3 regions of the Vibrio sp. Of14-4 genome follow, and region 3 is predicted to be linked to each of the others. Evidence: predicted binding sites of a transcription regulator. Region 3 holds the regulator's gene; each other region holds the start of a gene.

Region 1 (5,197 bases), on a different contig from region 3:
TGGAGCAATGAATACAGCATTTGGTTGGGACGAAACTTACGTTGGTATCGCCGTAGTAATGCTTTCTGCAGTGATCATTTTTGGTGGTATCAAACGAATCGCACGTGTTGCTGAAATGATTGTCCCTGCAATGGCGCTACTATACTTACTACTAGCTCTGTTCGTTGTTTTTGCCAATATCGAAAAACTACCAGCAGTACTTAGCTTGATCTTTAAGAGTGCTTTTGGCCTACAAGAGGCTGCGGCTGGTGGTCTTGGCTACGCGATTGCACAAGCGATGATTAATGGTATCAAACGCGGCTTGTTCTCAAATGAAGCTGGTATGGGTTCTGCGCCGAATGCAGCGGCATCTGCGACGCCTTATCCGCCACACCCAGCATCTCAGGGGTATGTACAGATGCTTGGTGTATTTATGGACACCATAGTTATTTGTTCTGCTACTGTGGCTATTATTCTTATGTCTGGTGAATATGTACCTCATGGTGAAATCACAGGTATAGAGCTAACCCAGGCAGCGCTGAGCTCTCAGGTTGGTTCTTGGGGCGGAGTTTTTGTTGCGATTGCAATTTTCTTCTTTGCCTTTACTTCTATCATCGCTAACTATTCCTATGCAGAAACAAACCTTATATTCCTTGAGCATAACCATAAGGCCGGTCTGGGTATTTTCCGTATTATTGTTCTGGGTATGGTGATGTTTGGTGCCGTAGCATCTTTGCCTATTGTTTGGTCACTCGCTGATGTCTCTATGGGCATGATGGCTATTGTTAACCTAGTCGCTATTCTGCTGCTTTCAGGAATCGTGATCAAACTGGCTAAAGACTATAACCGTCAGCTTAAAGCAGGTAAGGTTCCAACGTTTGATAGCAATGATTTCCCTGAGCTCAAATCACAGTTAGAAGATGGTATTTGGGATAACAGTAAAAAAGAGTCATAGACCTTATCTATGATAACGATACAGAAAGCCATGCAGACATTGCATGGCTTTTTTTGTACTCTATAGATAATCACAACAGGAAGGATAGAGTTAAAGTCATGTTAATCGTCGTATCACCTGCAAAAACTTTAGATTATGAGTCACCTTTAGCGACAGAGAAGTATACGCAACCAGAGCTAGTCGAATACTCCAAGCAATTGATCGATGTATGTCGAAAGCTCACGCCTGCTGATGTTGCGAGTCTAATGAAAGTTAGCGACAAGATTGCCGATCTTAATGTTGGACGCTTCCAAGACTGGAACGAGAAATTTACAACCGAGAACGCACGTCAAGCGATTTTGGCTTTTAAGGGTGATGTGTATACTGGATTAGATGCACAAACACTTTCTGACGATGATTTTGACTATGCCCAGAAGCACTTAAGAATGCTATCTGGATTGTATGGGTTACTTAAACCCCTCGATCTAATGCAGCCTTACCGATTGGAGATGGGCACTAAGCTCGCGAATAGCAAAGGAAGTAATCTCTATCAATTCTGGGGTAATGTGATAACCGATAAGCTAAACGCGGCTATTGCAGATCAGGGTGATAATGTGCTGATAAATTTAGCTTCAAATGAATACTTTAAGGCAGTTAAACCAAAGTTACTCGATGCTCAAGTGGTGACGCCGATATTTAAAGATTGTAAAAACGGTCAGTATAAGGTCATCAGCTTCTACGCTAAAAAGGCACGCGGTATGATGGCAAGATATATTATCGAAAATCGCATTGATAGTGTGGCAAAACTGACAAACTTTGATGTAGCAGGTTATTATTTTGTTGAGCAAGAGTCATCACCAACAGAGTTGGTCTTTAAGCGAGAAGAGCAATAAAGGTTTTTAGTTATGTATGCTTGGCTCAAAAAGTGGATTGTACGTTATGACTCATGGTGTGAGTCTATGGGGCTCGTTGAAGTCAATCGACGCCGCTGTGTTCTTTATCGCAATGACTCTAATGACCAAGAATCTAATTTGACACACAAGGCGCAATGATAATGCGCCTTTTTGATACCCACTGTCATTTTGATTTCGATGTTTTTGCAGATGATTTTGCCTGTCAGCTTAAGTTAGCTAAGGCGCAAGGTGTAGAGAGGATAATGATTCCCTCTATTGGCCCATCAAACTGGGATAAGTTGCTTGCAATGTCGACTGAACATGCGGGTATATATACAGCATTAGGTATGCACCCTTATTTTCTTACCGACAATAGTGTTTATCACCTTAACGATTTACAGAAACAAACAGAGGCCCATTTTAATCATTTTCGAGCGATTGGTGAATGTGGCTTAGATGCTATGGTTGATGTTGACCATGACATACAAGGTAAAGTATTTAATGCACAAATCGCATTGGCAAACGACCTTCAATTACCTTTAATCCTTCATAGCAGAAAAACGCATAATGAAGTCCTTCAGCTGTTAAAAAAGCATAAGTTTGCTTTTGGTGGTGTGTTGCATGGTTTTTCTGGCAGCTATCAACAAGCGATGCAATTTATCGAACTTGGTTTTTATATTGGTATAGGTGGAGTTATCACTTACCCTCGTGCGAGGAAAACTCGCCAGACGGCTGCGAATTTACCTCTTGAATGGATAGTGCTGGAGACAGATGCTCCAGATATGCCGCTTATGGGCTATCAAGGAAATCCTAATCACCCCGCAATGTTATCTCAAGTCTTGTCTTGTTTGGCTCTTCTACGTGATACAGATGAGCGATCTGTCGCACAAATGACATGGAAAAATGCCAATCTGGTCTTTAAAGTTTGTGAATAGAATCTAAGTAAAATGTTATTTATATGATTTAACATATTGCATTTGGTGATCTGTGTCACATAAATGAGTGAGCACATGATGAATCTTATTAGAAACTGTGAAGAACACATTACTTTATGTGTGGCCGGATGAGTATAATTGCCCCCGCTTTATAGCTCCATAATTGTAACACGCCAACAAACAACATATAAGGAAGTCATAAACTATGAGCCTGTTTATGAGCCTAGTCGGTATGCTAGTTCTACTTGCAATCGCAGTAGCATTATCTAGCAACCGTAAAGCTATTAACTATAGAACAGTGGGTGGCGCATTCGCTATTCAATTTGCACTTGGTGCATTTATTTTATACATACCTTGGGGTCAGGAACTGCTAAAGGGTTTTTCTGACGGCGTTTCGAATGTAATTGCATACGGTAATAAAGGCTCCGATTTTATCTTTGGTGGCCTAGTATCAGACAAAATGTTTGAAATGTTCGGTGGCGGCGGTTTCGTCTTCGCTTTCCGAGTCCTTCCTACACTAATTTTCTTCTCTGCATTTATCTCTGTTTTGTACTACATCGGTATTATGCAGTGGGTAATTAAGATCCTTGGTGGTGCACTACAAAAAGTATTGGGTACTTCACGTTCAGAGTCTATGTCTGCGGCGGCAAACATTTTCGTCGGTCAAACCGAAGCTCCTCTAGTCGTTCGTCCATTCGTTCCTAAAATGACTCAATCAGAGTTATTTGCTGTAATGTGTGGCGGTCTAGCCTCTGTTGCTGGTGGTGTACTTGCTGGCTATGCATCTATGGGGGTTCCGATCGAGTATCTAGTCGCTGCATCCTTTATGGCTGCTCCGGGTGGTTTGCTGTTTGCAAAGATCATCATGCCAGAAACTGATAAGCCTAATGAAAGCTTTGATGGTGATATTGATGGTGCAGAAGACAAGCCTTCTAACGTTATTGATGCCGCCGCTGGTGGTGCAGCAGTGGGTTTACAGTTGGCACTGAATGTTGGTGCCATGCTACTTGCTTTCGTTGGCCTTATTGCGCTTGTTAACGGTATCTTGGGTGGCGTTGGCGGTTGGTTTGGAATGCCTGAGCTGACGCTAGAGTTAATCCTTGGTTATGTTTTCTCTCCACTTGCATTCCTTATTGGCGTTCCATGGGAAGAAGCAACGATTGCGGGATCATTTATTGGTCAAAAATTGGTAGTAAATGAGTTTGTTGCCTATTTAAACTTTGCTCCGCTTTTGGGTGATTCAGCAGAAATCGTGCTGTCTGAGAAAACTAAGGCAATCATTTCATTTGCACTGTGTGGTTTTGCTAATCTGTCCTCGATTGCAATTTTGCTAGGCGGCTTGGGTGGACTTGCACCTCAGCGTCGCTCTGATATTGCCCGTATGGGGATGAAAGCAGTTGCTGCGGGTACCTTGTCAAACCTAATGGCTGCAACCATTGCAGGCTTCTGCCTAACCTTATCTGGTATGTAATAAGACCAACTCGTTAAAGTGAATAAAAAAACCCGCTGCAAAGCGGGTTTTTTTGTTGGTTAGGCTTAACTACTTAACTCATTTAGTAGCTTGCTCTTAAGGCTGAAATTAGTTTGAGATCCAAACCGTTTGCGTTTTATAAGTGGCTGTCGTTATGGGTTAAGACTAGGTATTGTGACTATATGAGAGTGTTGTAGCTGGCAGAAAATTTTAGTTTTGCGTTTATAGAAACCACACTCTGACTTTTCCATTAAGCCAAAAATAAACATTGTTCGGAGATAGGAATGAGCGATTTAAAAGACGCGGCTTTAAGGGCGCTTAAATTGATGGACCTTACCACGCTAAATGATGATGATACCGATGAAAAAGTCATTAAGTTGTGCCACGAGGCTAAGTCAAAAGTAGGTAATACGGCAGCCATCTGTATCTATCCTCGCTTTATCCCGATAGCTAAAAAGACCCTTAAAGAACAAGGCACACCAAATATTAAAATTGCGACTGTGACCAACTTCCCGCATGGAAACTCTGATATTAGTAACGCGGTCGCAGAGACTAAAGCTGCAATCGCTTATGGTGCTGATGAAGTTGATGTGGTCTTTCCATATCGTGCGCTGATGGCGGGTGACGAAGAGGTAGGCTTTGAACTCGTAAAGCAGTGCAAGCAAGCCTGCGGTGATATTTTGCTCAAAGTGATTATTGAAACCGGTGAACTTAAACAAGAAGAATTGATCAAAAAGGCTTCACAGATATCAATCAATGCTGGCGCTGACTTTATCAAAACATCGACGGGCAAGGTGCCAGTCAATGCTACGCCTGAATATGCTCGAATGATGTTGGAAGTGATTCGTGATATGAAGGTCGCTTCCACTGTTGGTTTTAAGCCTGCTGGTGGAGTACGTACTGCTGAAGATGCTGCCGCTTATTTGGCCATGGCGGATGAAATATTGGGTGAAGACTGGGTCGATGCACGTCACTACCGATTTGG
Region 2 (5,197 bases), on a different contig from region 3:
TTTTGTTATCACTGTGCATATTGATCGCACTATTTCAGGTATCTCAACATCGACAATCAGTACAACAGAGAAAATTGGACATTCTTATCTTACTCAGACAAATACTGTTACTTTGCCGGCAGCATCGCTCGTTAACTCATCAAAGCATTACCTTGCCAACATTAAACAACCAGCATCACGCCTTAAAGGATCTAGACCATCAACTGGTCCAAATATCCAATCAATTAATCGCCGTTGCACATTTTGATAACAAACCCGTTTATCGTATTTTCCAGCAAAGTCTTAATAAGTTGCGTCATGACTGGCAGGATCGCTCACCAGCGCGTAATCAAATTATCCATGGGAAAGCCATTCGCCACTGCATGTTTTTAATGGATGACATTGTGATTGCCTGGCTCGCTGAATCTGGCCGCGATGAGTTAACTGAAGAGTACCATATGAACTGGCAAATCATACTTGATGGTATGGAAATACTGACTCAACTTAGAATTGCGATTGAAAATATTCATCAACCCAAAGGGCTGCAATGTGTACAAGGCTACTGCGAGAAAATGAAACGTAAGCTCAATCAACTATCGCTAATCTGCCCTATCTCACTTGCTTCACCTCATAGCACTCAATGCATCAATGAGTTGATTCAAATCATTGAAAATAATAACAAAAATATAAAATCAGAACACTTATACCAACTGACAACAGATTTATCTTTGGTTCTGTCACAGGTATATGATCAAGTTTTATCAGACATCACTCAACATTTATATCTGCCTCTACCAGAGCTGAGGTTGAACTGATAAAAAGCCCTATTCACAAGAGTAGGGCTTTAACTGCAATATTAGTCTTGAAGCATCTTACGTGCGGCCTCAACAACCACTTTAATTGAACGAGCTTCCGTATCTTTCAAGGTTGAGTGATCGGGGATTTCTTTTTGAGTACGGTTGATAATGACTCCTGCTACACAGCCTGCTTTCAAGCCAGAGCTTGCACACATTGTCAGTAAAGTCGCTGATTCCATTTCAAAATTCAGAACACCCATATCTTGCCATTCTTTCATTGAACCTTGAAAACGCCTTACTACGCGGCCAGAGAAGGTATCATAGCGCTCTTGCCCAGGATAAAAAGTATCACTGGAGGCGGTCACGCCCATATGAACTTTAGCGCCAGACTCTTCAACCGCAGCTTTCATTGCCGTCGCAACCTCAAAGTCAGCCACTGCTGGAAATTCCATTGGAGCAAAGTGCAAGCTGGCGCCATCTAGGCGAACTGAAGCTGTGGATACTATCATGTCTCCCACATTCACATGAGGTTGGATAGCACCAGTAGTACCAACACGTAAGAAAGTATTGATACCAAGCTGAGCCAACTCTTCAACCGCGATGGAGGTTGAAGGACCACCAATACCAGTAGAGCAGACAATAACGGGGTTGCCATCAAGCTCAGCACGGTAAAGCGTGTACTCACGATGGCTGGCCAAAAATACAGGATTATCCATCTGTTCGGCAATTTTTTGAACGCGCGCAGGATCACCTGGAATAATCGCTAGCTTGGCATCAGCAAGATCGTCTTGAGTGACTCCTAAATGGAATACAGCTTGAGACATAAAATAGCTCCTTTTATAACGAAATAGGTGGCGTCGCCTATCTTTTCGTTTATTTATTTGGTTGGGTACAGGGCGTAATGTATCCAACTGAACCAACTTTAATAGTGATTAAAATCACAAATAATTTACACACAACTATCTTAATTGCAAATAAAATCGTTTTGCATCACATTTTATCGTCTTATTAATGCCTAGATTACATAAAAAAGCCTGAGAAGATCTCTCAGGCTCGGTTGTGTGACTAAACACCTATGCTTGTGGCTTAAACTTAAGTAGCCTGAGTGCATTAAGGGTCACGATCGCAGTTGCGCCACTATCAGCAAGAACAGCCACCCAAAGCCCAGTAATACCAAGCAAACTGGTGACAAGAAAGATACCCTTGAGTCCCAGCGCAAGAGCAATGTTCTGACGTATGTTGCTAAGCGTTGCACGAGACAGCTCAATCATACTGGCTAACTCTACCAAACGATTATGCGTGATAGCGGCATCCGCGGTCTCAAGTGCCACATCTGTTCCTCCCCCCATAGCAATACCAATGCTGGATGCTTTCATCGCAGGTGCATCGTTGATGCCATCACCAACCATGGCTACATTTGCTGTTGATGACAAACTCTCAACATAAGTCACTTTATCTTGTGGCAGCAATCCGGCTTTGTAGTCGATATCTATCAATGAACTAATGGCCTTTGCACTGCGAGCATTGTCTCCAGTCAGCATAATTGCATTAACGCCAAGATTCTTGAGCGCCTGAACGGCATCTGCCGAGTCTTCTCTCAAGGTATCTTGCCAAGCAATGAGGCCAATAACCGTATTATCACCTTGAGTCGCCACCACCACTGTTTTGCCCTGTTGTTCTAACTGACGCACATCCTCGGCGACATCACTCGACAATACAAAACCGATCTTGCTTGGTGCGATGGCCTGATACTCAACTCCATCTACCAAACCACGCACACCAAGACCTATTAGCGCTTGTTTGTCATCTGCCTCAGGGATCTCTATGCCAGATGATTTGGCTTTATTCACCAGTGACATAGCAAGTGGATGGCTTGAGCCAACTTCAATGGCGGCAATATTGCGCAAAAGCTCTGCTACCTCAACATTACCTATGGCAATAATATCTGTGACTTCAGGTTTCCCCTTTGTCAGAGTACCCGTTTTATCAAAGGCAACGGTTTCTATTTTACCCAGCTGCTCAAGGGCTGCGCCGCCTTTGATTAAAGCACCTCGTTTAGCGCCAGCTGCAAGCCCAGATGTAATGGCTGCAGGTGTGGAGATCACTAGAGCACATGGACAAGCGATAAGCAGTAAAGCGAGTCCTCGATAGACCCAGGTTTCCCAAGGCTGGGCAAAAAATAGCGGTGGTACAAGAATAACAACTAGAGATACCAACATCATTAAGGGCGTATACCAACGACTAAACTTGTCGAGAAAGCGCTCTAGTGGTGCTTTGCGCGATTCTGCTTCCTCAATAAGATGCAAAATTCGATCAATGGCATTTTCTCCTTGCTTAGAGGTGATCTCAAAGCGCACCACTTTATCAACCACTACGGCGCCAGCCATCACTGAATCATTTTCAACACGTTCAACTGGTAGTGATTCACCGGTTAATGCACTTTCATCAAAACTTGCGGTTTGTCCTATCAGTTTTCCATCAGCTGGAAGTCTAGCCCCTGGTGAAACTTCAATAATGTCGCCAGGTTGTAGTTCACTAGCAGACACCTCAACACGCTCATCATTGATTATTTTTGTCGCGGTTTCAGGCACCAACTCCATCAATGACTGAACACCGCTCCGCGCTCGAGAAGCGGCAAATGCTTCTAAACGCTCACCAATCATGAACAGCAAAAGTACCATGGCAGCTTCCGCTGTTTCACCTAAGTAGAGAGCGCCGATAGCAGCAACACTCATTAAAGTTTCTATCGCAAATGGAGTCCCTGACTTAGCCAACTGGAGTGCTTTCTTACCAATTGGATATAAGCCAGCTAAACAGGTTAATGTAAACATCCATTCACTGAATACAGGAGATATAGGTTTAAGAAGTGCAGCGATAGCCATAGATAATGCAATCGCAATAATCGAAGAGTTTTGTTTAACTATGGTTTTCCAGCCTGAGTTAGGCTGCGGCTTTGTTGAAGACAAGTCGCTGTTATAACGAAAGCCTGCATCCTGAATGGCTTGTTCTACGTTATCGGCAGTACTTTTGCTATCTAGCTTGACCACAAGTTTTTCTGTGGCAAATAAAACTTTTGCGTCCATGACACCAGCAACTTTATTAACCGCTGTTTCAATTTTTTTTGCGCATGACGGACAGTCCATGCCCGTAATTTTCCAACTGTGGGTGTGACCTTTTTTCTTAACCCCTATGGGGTCGCTTTCCTCTTCGGAAGACTGAGCTCCACTAGAACAGTTATCTGAACTGCAACATCCAGAATCAACCTCACTGATCCCTTCCATTTGTATGTTAGCTATTTTAGGATTCGAGCAAGCAGCTTCATGACTAGGATTGAAGGCCACTTTAGCTGAGCGACATGCATGATGTTTAGTGCACATAATATTCTCTCCACTTAATGTACACTGTAATCATAAACCTTGGAGTCTACTCCAAGGTCAACTATTTTTTTCGTCGGTTAATAGACTCTCTTTCTGGCTAGCCACCTCATCAATCAATACTGCATCGTGAGTACAAAAAGGTTGAGAGTTAATACTTGTGATCGACGGGTCTTCTTCCTCCAATTCAAATCTATCGCCTTGGGTCAAATCACTGATGTGTTTATGTAATACAATAAGTGCGAGAATACCAAAGACTACCGACCCAATTGCTTGGCCATACAGAACACCAAGCGCGCCAAACCAAATAGACCCAAGGTATACAAAAGGTAAGGTCCCTAACGTCGCTTTCCCTAAATTTAATGCCGTCGAATAAAGCGGTTTACCAAGATTATTGAACGAAGTGTTGGCCACAAACTGAGCGCCATTAAACACAAAGCTAAAGGCTACATAAGTACAAAAAGCAGACACTATGATAGCTGCATCGCCTTGTAAGCTAAATCCTGTAATCACTAATGACTGAGCGAAATAGAGAAGAGTACAAACCACTGTTGTATAAACGGTAGTAACAACTAAAGAGTTGATTAACGTATCCCTGACTCGATCCAACCGCTCGGCGCCAAAGTTTTGCCCAATAATTGGACCAACCGCGCCGGATAACGCAAAGATTACAGCAAAGCAAACAGGAATAAGGCGCCCTATAACAGCATAACCAGCAACAAAATCTTCACCATATTTGGCAATTGATGTGGTTACGATCGCATTGCCAATAGGTGTCGCAATATTGGTAATAATCGCAGGAATAGATATGGTTAATATCGCTTTGAGGCTATTTTTCCACGCTGACAGCGAGGGTAAGGCAACCAAATCGTGATTACGAATAAGAGGGTATAGCGAAAAGAAGAATACGGTAAACCTAGCAAAAACTGTCGCAACAGCAGCACCTTCAACATTCCAACCAAAGCCAAAAATAAAAATTGGGTCCAATACCGCATTAGTGATGCCTCCAGCGAGCGTTGCCCACATAGACCGCTTAGCATCTCCTGC
Region 3 (5,197 bases):
CAGGGGCGACACATCAGCTATTTTGGACCTCAAGCCAATGACTTTCCTGCTTTAGCTGAATTTTTCCGCAAATATGGCAATGAAGGCACAGGCAAGGTTCGACGTTATCTCCATACCTTTGACGAAGCGGTTCCCTACAATCAAATGCCTGGCACTTTTACCCCTTGGCAAGAGCTACCAGAAAGCTCTGACGTGCTGTTTTATGAAGGCTTGCATGGTGGCGTTGTCGACGGTGAAGTTAACGTTGCGCAGCATGTGGATTTTTTGATAGGCATGGTGCCTATCGTCAACCTTGAATGGATTCAAAAATTCGTGCGTGACACCCGAGACAGAGGACATTCACGAGAGGCCGTGATGGACTCGATTGTTCGCTCAATGGATGATTATCTTAATTACATCACACCACAGTTTTCTCGTACTCATATTAACTTCCAGCGAGTACCTACCGTCGATACATCAAACCCACTCAACGCCAAAGGTATCCCAAGCCTTGATGAGAGTTTTGTTGTCATCCGCCTTCGGGGAATAAAAAATGTCGACTTCCCATACCTACTGGCAATGATAGATGGCTCATTTATGTCACGTCACAACACCATAGTTGTACCCGGTGGAAAGATGAGTTTTGCAGTCGAATTGATAGTTAGGCCAATACTTCAGCAGTTGATAGAAACGGGAAAAATTGGTTAAGACTTACTTTGTATACAGGATTACTTTTGATTGCGTGATCAGGCGCACATTTTTGTACACAAAATAGCCAAGTGAAGGCGATTAAAATCAAGAAATCAATTCAAAAAAAAGATACTATTTGAAACAGAAACAAAGATGGCTTGCAGCATTTGAAAAGTGCTCTTATCCTAATAAGTCTTGATTCAAGGCTTAGCTAAAACATGGAAAGAAGCAAGCGTACCCTGCAGAGGAAGTGAGATATTATGGTTCTAGGTAAACCTCAAACTGATCCAACATTAGAATGGTTCCTTTCACACTGTCATATTCATAAGTACCCATCTAAGAGCACACTGATACACGCTGGTGAGAAAGCGGAAACGCTTTACTACATAGTTAAAGGTTCAGTTGCGGTACTTATTAAGGACGAGGAAGGCAAGGAAATGATCCTGTCGTACCTAAACCAAGGTGACTTTATCGGTGAGCTTGGTTTGTTCGAAGAAGACCAAGAACGCACAGCGTGGGTTCGAGCAAAATCACCTTGTGAAGTGGCAGAAATTTCTTTCAAGAAATTCCGTCAGCTTATCCAAGTCAACCCTGATATCCTAATGCGCTTGTCGGCTCAAATGGCAAGTCGTTTGCAGGTAACCAGTCAAAAAGTCGGAGATCTTGCTTTCCTTGACGTAACTGGCCGTATCGCTCAGACACTGCTGAATCTTGCCAAACAACCAGATGCCATGACGCACCCTGACGGCATGCAAATCAAGATCACACGTCAAGAGATTGGCCAGATAGTTGGCTGTTCACGCGAAACAGTAGGTCGCATCTTAAAGATGCTTGAAGAGCAAAACCTAATTTCTGCACATGGTAAAACGATCGTCGTCTACGGCACTCGATAACCATTGTTCTATACATAAAGCCGAGTTCATGATTGGACTCGGCTTTTTTTCTTATTTGTTAATTAGCTTGCTCTATCCTAACCTTAGTTTGAATTTCAACCGTAATTTTCAGGCAGGATGGACTCATGATTTTAAAGCTACTTTCTTCTCTGGTATTGGCTTTCAGCCTAGTTTTTTCATCAATCTCAATTGCCCAAACGACCATTATTCACCCTATCCCACGGGAAGGTTCTGAGCTAGACCAGTACGCTATCGACCTCATTCAGTTTCTTGTGGATAAATCAGGCGAAGGCATTTTGCTCCAACCTTACAAAACACCTGTTGACTCACAATCACGTAAAGTCACTCTGCTCAAAGAAGGCAAAATTACGGTAGATTGGCTAGGCGCCGATAAGACCCTTGAGCAAGAGCTACTTCCTATTCGCTACCCAGTTTTTCGAGGCCTCCTTGGCCATCGTATTTTTATCACCAATAAAACCACTGCAGCCAAACTAGGCAGCATAAACAGCATAGAGGAATTGCGTAAGCTTGGTATGATACAGGGGCAAGGCTGGGCAGATGTAAAGGTCTTAAAGTCCGGCGGATTTAAAGTGAGAGAAGTACCCAGCTTTGATAATATCTTTCGTATTGTTGATAGCGAGCGTACCGATTTATTCCCACGAGCCGTTATCGAACCCTACAGCGAAGTTGCCCAGCGCAGTCAATTATCCAACCTAGTGGTTGATGACAAACTGATGCTGATTTACCGCTTTCCTATGCTGCTGTTTGTGAGCCCTAAGAATCCTGAGGTAGCAGCTACGCTAAAAAAAGCATTTGAAGCTTCATACCAAGATGGTTCATTTGTTGAGTTCTTTGAAAAAGCACCTCTAGTGAAAAAAACCTTCGAACAAGCGGGCATAAAAAGCAGAAAAGCGTTTAGTATAGATAACCCCCACCTAAGCGAAGAAACGCGTTCGATCCCAGACCAATATTGGCTTAGCGTAACAGAATAGAAAAAGGCGCCTTAGTTGGCGCCTTTTTATTCAGAAGTCTATGTGTCCCCACTCAAGACTCGCTATTTGTACTCTCAAATATCTTATCAGCCGACGCTGCGACAAACCCAGGATATAATTCACCATTACTCATAGGGTAGCGTTTAGCAAACTCATAAAAGCCGCCAGGGATTATCTGGGAGCCTTCTGTGAAAGATACTGGCACTTTATCTGCCATGGTCGAGGATTGCTCAAGTAAAACGTCTGGTGAGCCTTTTACCTCCCCGCCTGATTCATTAATTGTGAATCCAGCTTGACGCAAATGATCATTAACCTGTTTTGCTTCATCGAACGCAGTCAGTTGATTGACACTCACGGTAAAGTGGTTGGCTCCATAGCCGTGAGCAGCAAGCCAAGAAGCGTATTCACTTTCTTTGGCAAGTTGCTGGTAGTCTTCAAAACTCAGTTGCCAAAGACGCCCGGAAGATAAAAATTCAAAGCTTGTCAGTTTGCTAGTATCAATCTGATCGACTAACTTCTTGACTATATTCTGCAATTGCGGCGAGCACTCTTCTACTTTTAGCTCACTAATAAAGACTTTAGGTTGCTTAGGATCTGGATGTTCGTAATGTTTCGCCACCAATTTTTTCGCCTCAAATTGGTAATCTCCACATGGGGTGTAACCAACATCAATAAAGGGCTTGGCTATCGCTTCCATACCAACTGGGCTTAAATTAAAAGTTCGCAGAGCGATATGGTCGTTAATCAGGGGCTCGCTTTCTTGCAATAATTGATGAATTTTATCTGCTGAGGGGCATAAGCGCTGAATATAGTCATTCCATAACGACTGAAATAAAACATCTGGCGTCATAACGCCTCCTTGTCTAGTTTATTGGGTTGAGAGTCAGCTCGCTGACCCAGCGAGCCTTCCCTTTTCGCTAAAGGTGCTATATGTGCTAGTTATAACTCCACACCAGGACTCAATGTTTCAGGTAACACGGTTTGATCGCCCTCCATCGAAGCCATTGGATAGGCACAATAATCAGCCGCATAATAAGCACTTGGGCGAAGATTACCTGAAGCGCCAGGGCCGCCAAATGGCGCGTCACCACTTGCCCCTGTCAGCTGGCGGTTACGATTAACAATGCCTGCTCTAATATGGTCGACAAAATATTCCCACTCGCTATCATCGGTAGAAACAAGCCCTGCGGATAAACCAAAGCGAGTGTCATTGGCAAGCTCGACTGCTTTCTCTAGACCTTGGTATCGAACGACTTGTAGTAAAGGACCAAAATATTCTTCATCTGGCAGCTGCGCAATTGGCGTGACGTCTATGATACCTGGAGTGACAAATGCAGCCTCACCTGCTTTAGCTTCTAACAAGCTTTGACCTCCAAGCTTAATCAGATTCGATTGAGCCTGAAGAATAAAGTCGGCTGCCGCTTTTGAAATTTGTGGCCCCATAAAGGGTGCAGGTTGCGCAAAAGGTTGATCAACATGAATCTTTTGCGTAGATTCAATCAACTTAGCAACTAAGGCCTCCCCTTTCTCCCCCACAGGAACATAAAGGCGACGTGCACAAGTACAGCGCTGGCCTGCGCTAATAAATGCCGACTGAATAATGGTGTATACGGTTGCATCTAAGTCACCATATTGCTCAGAAATCACCATAGGGTTGTTGCCACCCATTTCCAAAGCCAGCATTTTGTCTGGTTGACCAGCAAACTGACGATGCAGGATATGACCGGTATTGGCACTACCAGTAAACAACACACCATCAATACCTTTGGATTCAGCCAATGCAACGCCTGTTTCTTTAGCACCTTGAACCAAGTTAATCACGCCGGCAGGCAGACCTGCTTGTTGCCATAACTTCATTGCGAACTCGCCTGTTAGCGGCGTTTGCTCAGATGGTTTAAATACCACAGTGTTACCAGCAAGTAGGGCTGGGACTATATGGCCATTTGGCAAATGACCAGGGAAGTTATAAGGACCAAATACCGCCATGACTCCCAAAGGACGATGACGTAAAACAATCTGGTTACCTGCCGCTTCACGTTGCGCTTCACCTGTGCGGTCATGATAAGCACGAATTGAAATAGCGATTTTACCCGCCATCGCGGCCGCTTCCGTTCGGGTCTCCCACAAAGGCTTGCCCGTTTCTTTAGCGATAATCTCTGCGATTTGCTCACTGTTTTCTTTCACTTTCTCAGCAAAAGCGAGCACGATTGATTCACGTTCTGTATAGCTGCATTTTTTCCAGCTCATAAAAGCATTTCGAGCGGCACTGACCGCTGACTCAACCTGCTCGGGAGAAGCACTTTGTCCTTGCCAAATTACTTCGTTGTTGTAAGGGCTGGTGGAATTTATTGCTTCGCCGTGCCCATCCAGCCACTCACCTGCAATCCAATGTGTCATATGATTATTCCTCTCAATTACTGGGCCAACATGCGAACATAGTCACCTTGCTTAACTTGCAAAGCCTCAGCCGCTTCTGGGGATAAAATGACAGACTCAGAGGCCTGATCATATGCAGCCTTAGTCGCTACCGCTCTAAAATGCTCAAAAGAAGTATTTGAGATTAGGTAATCCTGCGAGCTAGAGTGCTGCGCAATCGATACTTTTGCTCGGAATGAGTGGCGTACAGATTCGATATTGCGCATA

Evidence for each region. Region 3 encodes CRP, which controls carbon source genes, mostly activating them, when cyclic AMP is high. Its sites were predicted from a motif close to TGTGANNNNNNTCACA; they were not measured.
Region 1: the regulator CRP is predicted to act here: its motif matches at 2,786-2,801, upstream of MHN79_RS04260 (NupC/NupG family nucleoside CNT transporter).
Region 2: the regulator CRP is predicted to act here: its motif matches at 1,704-1,719, upstream of udp (uridine phosphorylase).

The regions. Positions count from the first base shown of each region.
Region 1 is NZ_JAKRGI010000003.1:96,901-102,097, reverse strand. Features, by position in the region: gene MHN79_RS04280 (sodium:alanine symporter family protein) at 1-934, shown strand, start outside; gene yaaA (peroxide stress protein YaaA) at 1,033-1,806, shown strand; gene MHN79_RS04270 (hypothetical protein) at 1,819-1,965, shown strand; gene MHN79_RS04265 (TatD family hydrolase) at 1,968-2,741, shown strand; gene MHN79_RS04260 (NupC/NupG family nucleoside CNT transporter) at 2,947-4,212, shown strand; gene deoC (deoxyribose-phosphate aldolase) at 4,497-5,197, shown strand, end outside.
Region 2 is NZ_JAKRGI010000017.1:26,371-31,567, forward strand. Features, by position in the region: gene MHN79_RS15680 (hypothetical protein) at 1-794, shown strand, start outside; gene udp (uridine phosphorylase) at 836-1,600, opposite strand; gene MHN79_RS15690 (zinc/cadmium/mercury/lead-transporting ATPase) at 1,850-4,153, opposite strand; gene MHN79_RS15695 (MATE family efflux transporter) at 4,211-5,197, opposite strand, start outside.
Region 3 is NZ_JAKRGI010000014.1:57,809-63,005, forward strand. Features, by position in the region: gene MHN79_RS14345 (phosphoribulokinase) at 1-687, shown strand, start outside; gene crp (cAMP-activated global transcriptional regulator CRP) at 930-1,562, shown strand; gene MHN79_RS14355 (amino acid ABC transporter substrate-binding protein) at 1,688-2,554, shown strand; gene MHN79_RS14360 (DUF1338 domain-containing protein) at 2,607-3,404, opposite strand; gene astD (succinylglutamate-semialdehyde dehydrogenase) at 3,494-4,951, opposite strand; gene astA (arginine N-succinyltransferase) at 4,969-5,197, opposite strand, start outside.